4 regions of the Klebsiella sp. KE9456 genome follow, and region 3 is predicted to be linked to each of the others. Evidence: predicted binding sites of a transcription regulator. Region 3 holds the regulator's gene; each other region holds the start of a gene.
The links. Region 3 encodes CRP, which controls carbon source genes, mostly activating them, when cyclic AMP is high. Its sites were predicted from a motif close to ATGTGANNNNNNTCACAT; they were not measured.

Region 1: hpt (hypoxanthine phosphoribosyltransferase) is a predicted target of CRP. The motif match lies at 1,544-1,561, and genes of this name have one in related genera.
Region 2: focA (formate transporter FocA) is a predicted target of CRP. The motif match lies at 2,617-2,634, and genes of this name have one in related genera.
Region 4: ABK821_RS05675 (iron-containing alcohol dehydrogenase) is a predicted target of CRP. The motif match lies at 2,039-2,056, and genes of this name have one in related genera.

What each region holds. Positions count from the first base shown of each region.
Region 1 is NZ_JBDYQK010000002.1:252,386-256,658, forward strand. It holds gene ABK821_RS03360 (glucose/quinate/shikimate family membrane-bound PQQ-dependent dehydrogenase) at 1-1,485, opposite strand, end outside; gene hpt (hypoxanthine phosphoribosyltransferase) at 1,688-2,224, shown strand; gene can (carbonate dehydratase) at 2,286-2,948, opposite strand; gene ABK821_RS03375 (ABC transporter ATP-binding protein) at 3,056-3,982, shown strand; gene ABK821_RS03380 (ABC transporter permease) at 3,979-4,273, shown strand, end outside.
Region 2 is NZ_JBDYQK010000006.1:71,052-75,324, reverse strand. It holds gene ABK821_RS07860 (DUF421 domain-containing protein) at 1-432, opposite strand, end outside; gene ycaO (30S ribosomal protein S12 methylthiotransferase accessory factor YcaO) at 548-2,308, shown strand; gene focA (formate transporter FocA) at 2,694-3,551, shown strand; gene pflB (formate C-acetyltransferase) at 3,603-4,273, shown strand, end outside.
Region 3 is NZ_JBDYQK010000027.1:12,861-17,133, reverse strand. It holds gene ABK821_RS21755 (YccS/YhfK family putative transporter) at 1-1,301, opposite strand, end outside; gene crp (cAMP-activated global transcriptional regulator CRP) at 1,353-1,985, opposite strand; gene ABK821_RS21745 (OsmC family protein) at 2,290-2,694, shown strand; gene ABK821_RS21740 (phosphoribulokinase) at 2,743-3,612, opposite strand; gene ABK821_RS21735 (YheU family protein) at 3,648-3,866, opposite strand; gene ABK821_RS21730 (hydrolase) at 3,863-4,273, opposite strand, start outside.
Region 4 is NZ_JBDYQK010000004.1:139,772-144,044, forward strand. It holds gene ABK821_RS05665 (D-threonate 4-phosphate dehydrogenase) at 1-740, opposite strand, end outside; gene ABK821_RS05670 (four-carbon acid sugar kinase family protein) at 733-1,977, opposite strand; gene ABK821_RS05675 (iron-containing alcohol dehydrogenase) at 2,153-3,298, shown strand; gene ABK821_RS05680 (dihydrodipicolinate synthase family protein) at 3,319-4,203, shown strand.

The DNA.
Region 1 (4,273 bases), on a different contig from region 3:
GCCGGTTTTTGCCGGGGCGTAGATCACAGGAACGGTTTTGCCGTTAACGTCGATATCGGCCAGCGTTGGCTGCGACGGCATATCCATATCCCACAGATCGTGGTGAACGGTCTGATAACTCCACACCAGCTTACCGGTGGTGGCATTCAGCGCCACGATGGAGCTGGCATAACGTTCCTGTTCTGGCGTCCGGTTGCCGCCCCAGATATCCGGCGTGGTCACGCCCATGGGCAAATAGACCAGATCCAGCTTCGCATCATAGGCCGCTGGTGCCCAGGAGTTCGGCGAATTCAGGGTGAAATGATGTTCATCTGCCGGGATAGCGTTTGGATCTTTGGCACCCGGGTCGAATGCCCACAGCAGCTTACCGGTGTTGACGTCAAAACCGCGAATCACGCCCGACGGCTCGCGGGTTGAGAAGTTATCAGTCACAGCACCGGCGATGACAATGGTTTTGTCGGTAATAATCGGCGGTGAAGTGGGTTCATACATGCCTGGTGTGGTGACCGGCATATTGGTTTGCAGGTTGAGAATGCCTTTATTAGCAAAGGATTCACACGGCTTTCCGTTGTCGGCGTTGATGGCGAACAGCCGACCATCGTTGACCGGCAGAATGATACGGCGCGGGCAGTCTGCAAGCACATCGGCAGGCGTGTTATCTGCTTTGGCCTCATGATAAGAGACACCACGGCAGGTAACGTGCTGGAAGGACGGGTTGGCATTGAGCTGCGGATCGAAATGCCACTTCTCTTTCCCGGTGGCCGCATCAAGGGCGAACAGACGCTGATGAGCGGTACAGAGGTAGAGCGTGTCGCCGACTTTGATCGGCGTCACTTCGTTGGTGATTTCACCCGGATCGTTAGGCTGTTTGAGATCCCCGGTACGGAAGACCCACGCTTCCTTCAGGTTCTTCACGTTATCGGCATTGATCTGTTTCAGCGGCGAGTAACGCTGGCCTTCCTGATTACGGCCATATGCCGGCCAGTCGCTATCGGCAACATCGGAGATGGCTGCAGCGGGCGTCGCATCAGCGTTCAATGTACCATTGATCTCCTGCGGGTCGTTGAAGCCAGCCCAGGTCAGGATGCCGCCGCTGATCAGCAGGGCGATAACCAGTCCGGCCACCGCGCCGCTGGATGGAACAGGCAGACGACGCCAGACAAAGGGCAGAATAAGCCAGATGCCGAAGAAGACCAGGATATCGCTGCGCGGCGTCAGCGCCCAGAAATCGAAGCCAACCTCCCATACGCCCCAGATCATGGTCGCCAGCAGTAGTGCGGCGTAAAGCCAAAGTGCAGAACGCTTACCGCGGAGTAGCATAACGGTAACACCCAGCATCACCAGGCCTGCGATAGGGTAATACCATGAGCCGCCAATCGCGACCAGCCACACTCCGCCGATCAAAAGATACAGGCCACAGAACGCTGCAAAAAGTGCCGTCAGCGTCACGAGTCGCCGTGATTGTTGATTTTTTGTTTCTGCCATAAAAAAACACTCGGTTGTTTGTAAATTTTTAACTGCAATTAATTATAGGATTTAACAAGTGTGACCGATATCACAAAATTGGCTTTATTAATCCCTGCACCGTAAATTTCTTTTTACTGGTATACTGCGTGGCTTGCCGGTCAATGTCGGCTGCGATAGCAGCGGATTTGATGATTTATATTAAGAATCAAATGGTTAGTTTATGAAACATACTGTAGAAGTGATGATCCCGGAAACCGAGATCAAAGCCCGTATCGCTGAGCTGGGGCGTCAAATCAACGAACGTTACAAAGAGAGCGGTAGCGAAATGGTGCTGGTGGGGCTATTACGCGGTTCATTTATGTTTATGGCCGACCTGTGTCGTGAAGTTCAGGTACCGCATGAAGTCGATTTCATGACCGCTTCCAGCTACGGTAGCGGTATGTCTACTACCCGTGATGTAAAAATCCTCAAAGACCTGGATGAAGATATCCGCGGTAAAGATGTGCTGATCGTGGAAGATATCATCGACTCTGGCAACACGCTGTCAAAAGTGCGTGAAATTCTTAGCCTGCGCGAACCAAAATCACTGGCAATTTGTACTTTGCTGGACAAGCCAAGCCGTCGTGAAGTGGATGTTCCGGTGGAGTTTGTTGGTTTTGCCATCCCTGATGAGTTCGTCGTGGGCTACGGCATTGATTATGCTCAGCGCTATCGCCATCTGCCGTATATCGGCAAAGTGATTCTGCTGGACGAGTAAGATTTTACACGCTATCCCGGAGCGTGCTGCCGCTTATCCGGGATAGATGCAAGCGGGTGAGTTACCTGTGGCTGGCGTGCCGGCTTTTAATGTTGGAAATGCCCTGGCGATAGCGCTGTTCCAGCGTTTCACGGCTGACGGCGGTCACGTCAAGATCGCGTAACATCCCATCGTGGATACCGTAAGCCCAGCCGTGGATAGTCACTTTTTGTCCGCGTTTCCATGCCGACTGCATAATTGTGGAATGCCCCAGGTTGTAGACCTGTTCCATCACATTCAATTCGCAAAGGGTGTCCAGACGACGCTCTTCCGGCATGTCGCCCAGCAATGAGCTGTGTTTAAACCAGATATCGCGAATATGCAGCAGCCAGTTGTCGATAAGACCGAGTTCGGTATTTTCAACTGCCGCCTGTACGCCGCCGCAGCCATAGTGGCCGCAAATGATGATATGCTCAACCTCCAGTACGTCAACGGCGTATTGCACAACCGAAAGACAGTTCAGGTCGGTATGAATCACCAGATTAGCGACGTTACGGTGGACGAACAGTTCGCCAGGTTCCAGGCCAGTCAAACGTTCAGCGGGGACGCGGCTATCAGAACATCCAATCCACAGAAAGCGCGGTTTCTGCGTATGTGCCAGTTTTTCAAAAAAACCGGGGTCTTCCTCCACCAGCATTTTTGACCATAGTGCATTATTGCTGATGAGTGTATCTATATCGTTCATGGATGTTTACGGGCCTGTAACCAAGTAAGTGCGTTGCGCTAATATAGGTTAACCTTACCGTTTTTAAAACAACCCATCGCGTGTCAGGACACGAGAAGAGATATTTAATGACCATTGCTCTGGAACTAAAACAGCTGAAGAAAACCTACCCCGGTGGGGTTCAGGCGCTGCGAGGAATCGATCTGCAGGTTGAAGCTGGCGATTTCTACGCGCTCCTGGGGCCAAACGGCGCCGGGAAATCCACCACTATTGGCATTATCAGTTCACTGGTAAATAAAACCTCCGGCGAGGTCAATGTATTTGGCTATGACCTGCAAAAAGATGTGGTCAACGCGAAACGGCAGCTCGGCCTGGTGCCGCAGGAGTTCAATTTTAACCCCTTTGAAACCGTACAACAGATCGTCGTCAATCAGGCGGGCTACTATGGCGTTGAACGTAAGGTAGCCACTGCTCGTAGTGAAAAGTATCTCAAACAGCTCGATCTTTGGGAAAAACGTCATGAACGCGCGCGGATGCTCTCCGGCGGGATGAAACGTCGCCTGATGATTGCCAGGGCGTTAATGCATGAGCCTAAGCTATTGATTCTTGATGAGCCAACGGCGGGGGTGGATATTGAACTTCGCCGCTCAATGTGGGGATTTTTGAAAGATTTAAATGATAAAGGCACCACGATTATCCTGACCACGCACTATCTGGAAGAAGCTGAGATGCTGTGTCGCAACATCGGCATTATTCAGCGCGGTGAACTGGTGGAAAACACCTCAATGAAAGCGCTGCTTTCCAAGCTGAAATCAGAGACGTTTATTCTCGATCTGGCGCCCAAAAGCCCGTTACCGGTACTGGAGGGTTACCACTATCGCCTGGTTGATACCTCGACGCTGGAGGTTGAAGTGCTGCGTGAGCAGGGAATTAACAGCGTATTTACCCAGTTGAGTGCGCAGGGAATACAGGTGTTAAGTATGCGTAATAAGGCTAACCGCCTGGAAGAGCTGTTTGTCACGCTGGTACATGAAAGAAAAGGAGAATCAGCATGATACAGCTGTACTGGATTGCGCTGAAAAGCATCTGGACCAAAGAAATTCATCGTTTTATGCGCATCTGGATCCAGACTCTGGTACCGCCGGTTATTACGATGACCCTCTACTTTGTTATCTTCGGCAATCTGATCGGCTCGCGTATTGGTGAAATGCACGGTTTTACCTATATGCAGTTTATTGTGCCGGGTCTGATTATGATGGCGGTGATCACCAACTCTTATGCCAACGTGGCTTCTTCTTTCTTTAGCGCAAAATTTCAGCGCAATATTGAAGAGCTGCTGGTCGCGC
Region 2 (4,273 bases), on a different contig from region 3:
TTGTTCAACCCCGCTAATCCGCAGTTCCATAAAAAACTCAAACTCGGTCATGTTTTCTGCCCGCAGTTTTTCCCATGCCAGCTCGCCGTTTTCGACGATCACAATTGGCTTACCTTCGAGTAAATCTTCCAGCGTTTCGCTATGGCCCATCAGCCACATAATCAATCGGTACAATATTGCGAGGGTAATAAAAACCACCAACACCGGTAGCATGGGGACATCGTCGTAGAACGCGACGTCACCCGCCGCTGATCCAAGAGTCAGAATGATCAATACTTCAAACAGCGACATCTGGCGAACGCCGCGCCGCCCGGTTATTTTCAGGAAAATAAATACCAGTACGAAGGTATAAAGGCTGCGTAACGCCACCTCGGCCAGAAAGTCTACAGGCACTTTATCAAGCGCCATACGATGCCAGTCAAATGTCTTCATGGTTACCGCCTGAGCAGTTGTTAAGTCATCTTAAGCATAGCCAGACGATGGAGATGGCACCTGCCATCTAAAACCCGTATCATTGCGCGCTTTCCGTACGATAAAAGTGACTGCCATGACTCAAACATTTATTCCCGGCAAAGATGCCGCCCTGGAAGATTCCATCGCTCGCTTCCAGCAGAAGTTGCTCGACCTCGGATTTGATATTGAAGAGGCCTCATGGCTCAACCCGGTGCCGCACGTCTGGTCAGTGCATATCCGCGATAAAGAGTGCGCCCTGTGTTTCACTAACGGCAAAGGCGCGACCAAAAAAGCCGCGCTGGCTTCAGCGCTCGGAGAATACTTTGAGCGTCTCTCCACTAACTACTTCTTTGCCGATTTCTGGCTGGGCGACACTATCGCCAACGGCCCTTTTGTTCACTACCCGAATGAAAAATGGTTCCCGTTAACCAATGATGACGCCGTGCCGGAAGGGCTGCTGGATGCCCGCCTGCGCGCGTTCTACGATCCTGACGATCAGTTAACCGCCAGCATGCTGGTCGATTTGCAGTCAGGTAATGACGATCGCGGCGTCTGCGGTCTGCCGTTCACCCGTCAGTCCGATGGCGAGACGGTCTACATTCCGATGAATATCGTTGGCAACCTGTACGTCTCTAACGGGATGTCCGCGGGCAATACCCGCAACGAAGCCCGCGTTCAGGGCCTGTCAGAAGTATTTGAGCGCCATATTAAAAACCGTATTATCGCCGAAAGCATCAGCCTGCCGGAGATTCCGGCAGAAGTGATGGCGCGCTATCCGGGCGTTGTAGAATCGATCAATAAGCTGGAGGCGGAAGGCTTCCCGATTTTCGCCTACGACGGTTCGCTGGGCGGTAAATATCCGGTGATCTGCGTAGTGCTGTTTAACCCAACTAACGGCACCTGCTTCGCCTCCTTCGGCGCGCATCCTGATTTCGGCGTGGCGCTTGAACGTACCGTCACCGAATTGCTGCAGGGCCGCAGCCTGAAAGATCTCGATGTCTTCACGCCTCCCACCTTCGATGATGAAGAAGTGGCTGAACATGCGAACCTTGAAACCCACTTTATCGATTCCAGCGGCCTGATCTCGTGGGATATGTTTAAGCAGGATGCCGACTACCCGTTTGTGGACTGGAGCTTCTCCGGCACCACGGATGAAGAGTTCGCCACCCTGATGGCTATCTTTAAGGAAGAAGATAAAGACGTTTATATCGCCGATTACGAACATCTGGGCGTCTACGCCTGCCGGATCATCGTCCCGGGTATGTCCGATATCTACCCGGCGGAAGATCTCTGGCTGGCAAATAACAATATGGGCGCGCATCTGCGAGAAACCCTTCTTTCCCTGCCGGGAAGCGAGTGGGAAAAAGAAGATTATCTGGCGCTTATTGAACAGATAGATGACGAAGGCCTTGATGATTTCACCCGCGTACGTGAACTGCTGGGCCTGGCGACCGGTAAAGACAACGGCTGGTATACGCTGCGCATCGGTGAACTGAAAGCGATGCTGGCGCTGGCGGGCGGCGATATTGAACAGGCATTGATCTGGACCGAGTGGACCATGGAATTCAACGCCTCAATCTTTAGCGCCGAACGCTCCAACTACTACCGCTGCCTGCAAACCTTACTGCTGCTGAGCCTGGAAGAGGAGCGCCAGCCGCTGCAATACCTGAACGCTTTTGTCCGCATGTACGGCGCCGAAACGGTTGAGGCCGCCAGCGCCGCGCTCAGCGGTGAAGCGCCATTCTATGGCTTACAGGCCATTGACGGCGATCTGCGGGCTTTCCCGGCTCATCAGTCATTGCTGAAGGCCTATGAAAAGCTACAGCGCGCAAAAACTACCTTCTGGAGTAAATAAGCATTCATTTGCAGCCCAGAAAACATGCCTTGTGGGGGCGGCGACGCCCCTTTTTTTTAACTTTTCCCACCTGCTTTGCATTATTTGTATCAATAAAGTTAATTAGTGGTGAGAAATAATAAAACAACACGCAAATATTGTTAATTTTAATAAAAATACCCCATTTTAATTAACCGAAAAACGGGAGCAAAATGAAAAAAATCAACATTATTTGTAAATTTTAAAATTTATTTTTTAATTAAAAAACAATAAGTTAATATCATTTACAGCCTATTCCACACACTAAAAAGGCCTATAGTTCCGGCCGGATATGATCTATATCAAATTCCCTTCTATAATGCTTTGTTAGTATCTCACCGCCAACTTACATAAAGAGAGAGTTAGTGTGAAAGCTGACAACCCTTTTGATCTTTTACTTCCTGCCGCAATGGCGAAAGTCGCCGAAGAAGCAGGTGTCTATAAAGCGACAAAACATCCGATAAAGACGTTTTATCTGGCTATCACCGCAGGTGTCTTCATCTCTATCGCTTTTGTTTTCTATATTACAGCAACAACCGGCACTGCCGGGATGCCTTTTGGTGTTGCCAAACTGATTGGGGGTATCTGCTTCTCACTGGGTTTGATTCTTTGCGTTATTTGCGGTGCCGACCTGTTCACCTCAACCGTACTTATCGTTGTCGCGAAAGCCAACGGGAGAATTACGTGGGGTCAACTGGCGAAAAACTGGCTCAATGTCTATGTTGGTAACCTGATTGGCTGCTTACTCTTTGTGTTGCTAATGTGGCTTTCAGGCGAATATATGGTTGCCAACGGTCAGTGGGGACTTAACGTCTTGCAAACCGCCGACCACAAAATGCACCATACTTTTATTGAAGCCGTATGCCTGGGTATCCTGGCAAACCTGATGGTCTGCCTTGCAGTATGGATGAGTTACTCTGGCCGCAGCCTGATGGATAAAGCCATGATTATGGTTTTACCGGTGGCAATGTTTGTTGCCAGCGGATTTGAGCATAGTATCGCGAACATGTTTATGATCCCGATGGGCATCATCACTCGCGACTTTGCGAGTCCGGAGTTCTGGACCGCTGTTGGTTCAACCCCGGAAAATTTCTCTCACCTGACCGTCATGAATTTCATCACTGATAACCTGATTCCGGTAACTATCGGGAACATCATCGGCGGTGGTTTACTGGTTGGGTTGACATACTGGGTGATTTACCTGCGTGGCGATAACCATCACTAAAGGTTGTTTCAGGCAGTAAATAAAAAATCCACTTAAGAAGGTAGGTGTTACATGTCCGAGCTTAATGAAAAGTTAGCCACAGCCTGGGAAGGTTTTGCGAAAGGTGACTGGCAGAACGAAGTCAACGTCCGCGACTTCATCCAGAAAAACTATACCCCGTACGAAGGTGATGAGTCCTTCCTGGCTGGCGCAACTGACGCGACCACCAAGCTATGGGACAGCGTAATGGAAGGCGTTAAACAGGAAAACCGCACTCACGCGCCTGTTGACTTTGACACCTCCGTTGCTTCCACCATCACTGCTCATGACGCTGGCTACATTAATAAGGCGCTTGAGAAAATCGTTGGTCTGCAGACTGAAGCACCGCTGAAACGTGCGATTATCCCGTTTGGCGGTATCAAAATGGTTGAAGGTTCCTGCAAAGCGTACAATCGCGAACTGGACCCGATGCTGAAAAAAATCTTCACTGAATACCGTAAAACACACAACCAGGGCGTGTTCGATGTTTATACGCCGGACATCCTGCGTTGCCGTAAATCCGGTGTTCTCACCGGTCTGCCGGATGCCTATGGCCGCGGCCGTATCATCGGCGACTACCGTCGCGTTGCGCTGTACGGTATCGACTACCTGGCGAAAGACAAATTCGCGCAGTTTACCTCTCTGCAGTCCGATCTGGAGAATGGCGTAAACCTGGAAGCGACTATCCGTCTGCGTGAAGAAAT
Region 3 (4,273 bases):
GGGACGTGAAAATGCAGCGTCAGTCCGGCGATGACTAATCCGGCAAATGTCCCGGCAGCCCGGTGGACGATCCGCACCCGTGTTGCGCTGTAGCCGTTTTGCGTCACGAAGAGCACGGTCATCAAAATCCAGTAGGGTTTTGGTAAATGCAACGCGCTGCCCATCAGGCTGGCGACACTCAGCATTACGCTGATGCGCGCCGCGTTACGTAACGCCGGTGATTTAAGCGACAGATAGCTTTTCAACGCCGGTAGCAGCGGCAGGCGGCGGGTTTTATCCGCCATCAGATTTCGGGAGTACAGAGGGCGCTGGGTGCGTAAAACCCGGGCAATGCGACTGAAATGCCAGGCGCAAAACTGGCCGACCGGGTTATCCGGATGCTGCCAGGCGATCTTTTCCAGAGCGCCGATCTGTTTATCCATCTGAAAGCGCTGAGGATAGCGATGGTAAAGCAGATCATCCGCCAGTTCGCGCAGTCGAGCGGCGATGGTTTGCGCGTTCCAGCGAATTACCGCTTCTGCGTGGCTGCGCTCCACCAGTTTCTGCACCTCTTCCGGTTGGTGCAGGCTGACGGAGATGTGCTCCTGGAGATCCAGACCAACCTGGAAAGCGCGCAGCAGGCGTTTATGATCGCTGTGCTGGTTGGCCGCCAGCATATGCATCTGCTGGTAGCACTGGGTAATCAGATCGACCACTTTTTGTTGGCGGTTGAGCAGGGGCGGCAACGAGGTGGCCGGATCGGTATGCTGGGTCAGCAGGCTGTATTTGGCTTCACAATAACTGGCCAGCTCCCGATAGAGCAGGCTCAGAGATTCGCGCAGCGGCTGTTCGCGCCACAGCCAAAACCAGAACCAGTTAAAAATTCCATACCATAGGGTGCCGAGTGCATAGATTAGCAACGGTTCCTGGATCGGCATATTGCCTGCAAGGCTCAGAGTAAAACTGGCGGCGATAAGCGAGGCGGGTAACAATCTCGCATGAAGCGAACTGATTTCGGCAGTAACGCCGAGAATCAGGGTCAGCCCGGTCAGGATTAGTGGTAAAGGAATTTCCCGCTGCAGAAGGAGCTGGACAATCAGGCTACTGCCAGCGAACAAGCAGCCGCCAATGATCAGGCGCTTAAAGAAGCGTTTATGCGGTGTATCCAGACCGGCAATATTGCAGCAGGCAGGAACGAGGGAAAACAGGAGTCCCTGCTGTAAATGACCAAGAAGAAGTCCCGTTGCAACTGGCAGACATAACACCAGCGTTTGCCGCAGTGCATAGTTGACTTCCGGGTGATAAATCAGCCTGCGCCACATGGGGAGGAAACAAAAACGGCGTATTGTCAGACAATACGCCGTTTTACCGACTTAACGGGTACCGTAGACGACGATAGTTTTACCGTGCGCGGAGATCAGGTTTTGATCTTCCAGCATTTTCAGTATCCGGCCAACGGTTTCGCGGGAGCAGCCGACGATCTGACCAATTTCCTGACGGGTAATTTTAATTTGCATACCGTCGGGGTGGGTCATTGCATCCGGCTGTTTTGCCAGATTCAGCAGCGTCTGAGCGATGCGACCGGTAACGTCGAGGAAGGCAAGGTTACCCACTTTCTCAGACGTAACCTGCAGGCGACGCGCCATTTGCGAAGAGAGACGCATCAGGATATCCGGGTTTACCTGGATCAACTGACGGAATTTTTTGTAGGAGATTTCAGCCACTTCACATGCGGTTTTAGCACGTACCCAGGCGCTACGTTCCTGACCTTCTTCAAACAAGCCTAATTCACCGATGAAATCGCCCTGGTTGAGGTAAGAGAGGATCATCTCTTTGCCTTCTTCATCCTTGATGAGTACAGCCACTGAGCCTTTAACGATGTAGTACAGCGTTTCTGCTTTCTCACCCTGGTGGATCAGCGTGCTCTTTGAGGGGTACTTATGAATGTGGCAATGAGACAAGAACCATTCGAGGGTAGGGTCTGTTTGCGGTTTGCCAAGCACCATGCGCGGTTATCCTCTGTTATCAGCTATCTCCGGGTGCCGACACTACACGGCATCCGGGCATGCAATCGTATTAAATCCCTGTACCTGGGAATCTGGCTGGAATTTTTCCGCAGCCTGTAATGTGAACTCCTCTGCATACATGCAGTACATCAATGTATTACTGTAGCATCCAGACTGTTTTAGCATAGCTTTCGCTGCATGTCTCCTGGTGTCTCGCTTCAGCATGACCCAGGTCGCCTTCCGTTGCCAGAATTGTTATGTGCGCGTAATCTGTCAGGAAAATTACAGCTCTGGAGTTCAATTTATGCAAGCGCGAGTGAAGTGGGTTGAAGGGTTAACCTTCATTGGAGAGTCGGCTTCTGGTCACCAGATTCTGATGGACGGGAATTCCGGTGATAAAGCCCCCAGCCCGATGGAAATGGTGCTGATGGCGGCGGGCGGATGCAGCGCGATTGACGTCGTCTCCATTTTACAGAAGGGGCGCCATAACGTCACCAACTGTGAAGTCAAGCTGACCTCGGAACGTCGGGAAGAGGCGCCGCGTCTGTTTACCCATATTAATCTGCATTTTATCGTGACCGGTAAGGCGCTGAAAGAGGCTGCCGTTTCTCGTGCTGTTGACCTGTCAGCGGAAAAATATTGCTCGGTGGCGCTGATGCTGGAGAAAGCGGTAAATATTACCCACTCTTATGAAGTGATCGAAGAGTAAGCCAACAAGACCCCGGCAGACGTTCGCGCTACCGGGGGGAGTCATTCGTTAACTGATTTTCCTGCCTTCCATCAGCCGCTCGACCAGCGGCGTCATGATCAGCTCCATCGCCAGTCCCATTTTGCCTCCCGGTACAACCAGAGTGTTCATATGTGAGATAAACGAGCCCTGAAGCATGGCCAGAAGCCAGGGGAAATCGATGTTTCTCAGATTACGGAAATGGATAACGACAAAGCTCTCATCCAGTGAAGGAATGGCTTTGGCCGCAAAGGGATTGGAGGTATCCACCGTGGGAACGCGCTGGAAGTTGAGATGGGTACGCGAAAACTGCGGGGTGATGAAATTGATGTAATCCTCCATTGAGCGAACGACGGAATCCATTACCGCCTCACGGGAGTGCCCGCGTTCGCTGGTGTCGCGGATAAGCTTCTGGATCCACTCCAGATTGACGATGGGCACGACGCCGACCAGCAGGTCGACATGGCTCGCGACATCATGCTGCGGCGTAACGACGCCGCCATGCAGCCCTTCATAAAACAGTACGTCAGTGGGTTCGGGGAGTGGTTGCCAGGGGGTGAAGGTCCCCGGCACCTGGTTCCACGGTACGGCTTCATCATAGGTATGTAAATACTTGCGCGACTGACCTTTGCCGCTCTGCCCGTATTCAACGAAAGTCTGTTTCAGCAGGCCGAAGTCGTTCGCTTCAGGGCCAAAGTAACTGATATGCTTGCCCTGATCCCGCGCCTTGCGGATCGCCATGTCCATTTCCGGGCGGGTATAGCGGTGAAAGCTGTCGCCTTCCACTTCAGCGGCGTGCAGGTTTAACTGCGCGAAGATTTTGCGAAAGGCGAGGCTGGTGGTTGTGGTTCCCGCGCCGCTGGAGCCCGTGACGGCAATCACCGGATGTTTGGCAGACATAACAACTCCCAGGGTAAACGATAGTGTGCGCCGCTTTAGCCGTGAAACTGCTTGCGGGGCATGATGTTGACCGTCTCGTGCAGTTCTGACCACACCAGCACGGCTTCTCCGCTTTTTAGCTGTTGTTTAACATCAGAGACTTTATCTGTCAGCGAACGTTCATGCTCACCATAATCGGTGCCTTCGCGTAATACAAAGCTTTCAATCAGATTATCCAGCGTTTCGGGATCGAGATCCTGCCAGGGAATAATCATATTTTCCCTCCTAACCAGCGGGTTAGCCAGGCCGGAATCCGTTTTTCCAGCCACATCTCTGGCTTACGCAGCGTACCGCCGACGAAACCAACATGCCCGCCGTGCTCCGTTAGCTGATATTCGACATTTGCCGGAAGCTGTTCCTGCGGGGGAATCGAATGGTGATCCATAAAAGGATCGTCTTTCGCATGAATAATCAACGTTGGTTTCGTGATATCGCTTAAGCGCGGCATGGCGCTGCACTGGCGATAGTAGTCCAGCGCATCGGCAAAACCGTGGATCCGGGCGGTAATGCTGTCGTCAAACTCCCGGATGCGGCGCATGCTTTTTAGCTGACGTAAATCGACGGGCAGCGAGCCTGGATAGGCTTTGAGTTTGCGCGCGGCGTTAGCTTTCAACAGGTTGAG
Region 4 (4,273 bases), on a different contig from region 3:
GGCGGACAGGGGCCGGTAACGTTGAGCCCTTTGGCTTTCATCGCTGCGACCGCCGGACCAACGATACGGATCTCTTCATCGCCAAACAGGCCATTTTCGCCGGCGTGAGGATTAACGCCAGCGACGGCAATACGCGGATTGCTGAAGCCGACACGGCGCAGAAAGCTATCGGCGATAGCAATAACCGTCTCCACGCGCGTCTGATTCAGGTTATCAAGGAAGTGACGCAACGCAACGTGTGTGGATATATGGATAACTTTTAGCTTATCCGTATACAGCACCATCGCGAAATCTTTGGTTTGCGTCAGATGCGCCAGCATTTCAGTATGCCCCGGGAAATGATGCCCGGCCAGATGCAGCGCCTCTTTGTTTAGCGGTGCGGTGGCAATCGCCGAAACGTCACCGGCCAGCGCCAGCGCCGTGGCATGCTTGATGCAACGGTAAGCCAAATCGCCAGCCTGCGCCTGCACCTCCCCGGCGCGCAATCCTTCCGGATCGGTCAGTGCCTCATCAATCACATTAATGGTGCCAGGCGTAAACTGCGCCTGTCCGGGATTATCAATGACGCGAAGCTCAGCACGCGGAGTAATTCCTTTCGCCATAACCCGCCGCAGCGTCTGCGCACAGCCCACCACGACCACCGGCGCGCCGCTCAGTTTCCCCGTTGCCAGAGATTTAATAATAATTTCCGGACCAATGCCAGCCGGGTCACCCATCGTTACCGCAATGATGTTAGTCACTCATTTTCTCCTCAATAAAATTCACGACCTCCAGCAATGTGGTTGCCGTGCCGAATCCGCCTGCCTTGGTCATTACCGGCCGTTGCCAGCGACTCCCCAGAAAATTGCCATACGGCACACACTGCGCCACACGACCCGTAATATGAAATCCGCTTGCGCCCAGCGCCTGGGCCACAGCGATGGCTACATCGCCGCCGGATAAATAGAGCGCGCCTGGCTGACTCTGCGCGATAGCTAGTTGGCTGACCCGCGCCAGATACCAGCAAATACGTTCCCCAAGCGCAGCACGATCCACGCCGTACTGATGGCACAGACCATCAATCCCCTTTCGCGCCGCGCTATCGGGCCGCGTAGTGAGCACACAATGATTATTTCCGTTCAATACCGCGGCAATTTGCCGGGCATCCGTTGTTGCATCGCCATCGAAAGCCCTGGCGACATCAATATCGATCCGCGTTACCCGCGGATGGGTACTCAGACTGGCAACCTGCTGCTGAGCGATTTCACTCATCGAACCAACAACCGCCAGCAACGGCCCATGCTGCACGGTGCTCAGCTTGCGCGCCAGCGCGTCACATAAACCCGCCGAGCCCACCAACAGCACGTGCTGCTCCGTATCCATTACCGCGGCGATAACCGCATCCAGTTGGTGATTCACTTCCGCATCAACAATCAGCACGCGCGGTATGCTGGCCGGACAGGCCAGTTCTGTCGCCAGCTTATCCAGCGACACGTGCAAACAACGACAGTCGCTCTGCTGCGCCACGACGGTGGCAATATCCGCACTACGCACCGGTGTTTTCGGGTCGCTGGCGAACTCCGTTTCATCAACCGGTAAACCATGCACAAAGCACTGACCGCCGCGCGTGACCCGCCCGGCAGCCGGGAAAGCAGGCGCCAGAACCGCCACCCGGCAATTCATCGCCCGCATCGCGGCGTCCAGCTCCGCACCAGGATTCCCCCGCAGCGTGGAGTCGATTTTTTTCACCATCCACCGCGGCTGAAAACGTGGCCAGACCGCCTGTAGTAAATGCGTGACACGCCGCGCCGCCTCTTCACCCGTCAACGCGCGACTGTCGCTATTGAGGATTAATGCCTGCGCCTCACCTTGATAATCCGCAGTGAACGCCACCTCAACCCGCATTCCGCTCTCCGCCAGGCTAACGCCTGCGTCATTAGCGCCAGTGAAGTCATCAGCCAGCACCAGCACCAGCACCTTATTATCGCCACTGCCCATCGTTATCCCTTATCTCGCTGTTGGAAGCTGATAATGATTATATTCAATCACAATTGATTAAATGTGAGCAAGTTCAATTTATTCACTCGCTGTATAAATTATAACTTCTCTCCACTAAGCGAGTGATACGAGCATGAATGATTAAATTCAATCATTCAAATGACAGGAGAGAGACGTGGCAACCATTAACAGCACTCTGATTAGCGGCGCGGGCGCGTTTACCGCCCTGCGCCCGCTGCTGGCAGGCAAACAACGGATTTTGCTGATCACCGATACCAATGTTGGCAAACTCGACGCCACGCGGCGGATTCGCGCGCTTCTGGAAGATGAAGGCCGTCAGGTACAGATGATTGATGCGGTTCCCGCCGAACCGAGCCAGCATGATATGGCGCAGATCTATAGTCTCGTCACCGCAGACCAGCCGGAAATGGTGGTGGGGATCGGTGGCGGCAGCGTTCTGGATGTGACCAAGCTGCTCTCCGTCCTGCTGCATCCCAGCTCGCCGGGGCTGACCGCGCTGCTGGAGGGAGAAAAACCGCAGCAGAAAGTGGCATCATTATTGATCCCGGCGACGGCGGGAACCGGTTCCGAAGCCACACCAAACGCGATCCTGGCGATCCCGGAACAGAACACCAAAGTGGGGATTATCTCTCCGGTACTGTTGCCGGACTATGTCGCCCTGCTGCCGGAGTTAACCACCAGCATGCCCGCGCATATCGCATCTTCTACCGGCATTGATGCGCTATGCCATCTGCTTGAATGCTTTACCTCAACGGTCGCTAATCCGATTAGCGATAACGCCGCGTTGATTGGCCTGCACAAGCTGGTACGCAATATCGAGCTTTCGGTGACCGATCCGCAGAATCTGACGGCTAAACTGGAGATGCTGTGGGCCTCTTATTATGGCGGGGTGGCGATTAACCATGCGGGCACCCACCTGGTCCACGCTCTCTCCTATCCTCTGGGCGGCAAGTATCATCTGCCCCATGGCGTGGCGAACGCCATCCTGCTGGCACCCTGTATGAAAGTGGTGCGTCCGCATGCGGTGGAAAAATTCGCCCAGGTCTGGGAACTGCTTCCCGATGCCGACCTGACTCTCAGCGCTGAAGAAAAATCACACGCGTTGGTAGCCTGGCTTGCAGCGCTGGTGAAAAAACTACAGCTGCCCGACAACCTCGCCACCCTGGGCGTCCCGCAGCAGAGCATCGGCGAACTCAGCGAAGCAGCGCTTAACGTTAAACGGTTAATGAATAACGCACCATGCAGCGTCAACCAGGACCAGGTCCAGGCGATTTATCGCACGCTGTTTCCACAGCTATAAAACCAGGGAGATAAACCAGAATGAGCAATTCAATTACCGGCGTTTTGACCGCCATTGTCACACCTTTTTCCGTCGATGGCGCAGTGAACATCCCGGCGCTGAAACAGCAGGTCCGGCGGCAGATGGCGGCGGGCAACGGTATTTTCTGCGGCGGTACCAACGGCGAGTTCTTTGTACTCAATGAGGCGGAAAAAGTCGCCGTCGCCAAAGCCTGCGTGGAAGAAGCCGCCGGAAAAGCACCGGTGGTCGCGCACATTGGCGAAGTATCCACCCGCGAAACCATTCGTCTGGGTAAGCAAATTGAAAAACTGGGGGTTGACGCAGTATCGGTGATCACCCCGTGGTTCGTGCCGCTTAAACAGGAGGAGCTTATCAGCCACTATACCGCCATCGCCGACGCGCTGAGCGTTCCGGTGTTTCTGTACAACATCCCGGCGCGAACGGGCAATACAATCGAACCGCAAACCGCGCGGGCGCTGGCAAAACATCCGAATATTATCGGCATCAAAGACAGCGCAGGCAGTTATGAAAGCCTGAAGGGGTTCCTCGATGCGGTACAGGATATTGCCGATTTTAACGTGCTGAATGGCCCTGATTCACTGATCCATCAGGGGTTTGTCGATGGCTGCAGCGCCTGCATTTCCGGGTTGGCTAATGTCGCACCAAACGAGATCAACGCCATCTGGTCACAGTTTAAGGCCGGTAATATTGAAGGCTCTCGCAGGGCCCAGGAGAGTGTGACCGGACTACGTACCGATCTTTATAAAGTGGCGTTCTCGCCAGCCGCGGTCAAAAAGGCATTACAGCTAATGGGCCACGAGGTTGGCGACAGCCGCTATGCGGTGCAGTTTAGTGAGCAACAACTGTCGCAGATTAAAGGGATCATTAACACTTATCTGCAATAACCGTTTCGTCCTCCGGCGCGACTCGCGCCGGAACGGGTCTTCAATCTTGCGATGATTAACGTCGCTAAAT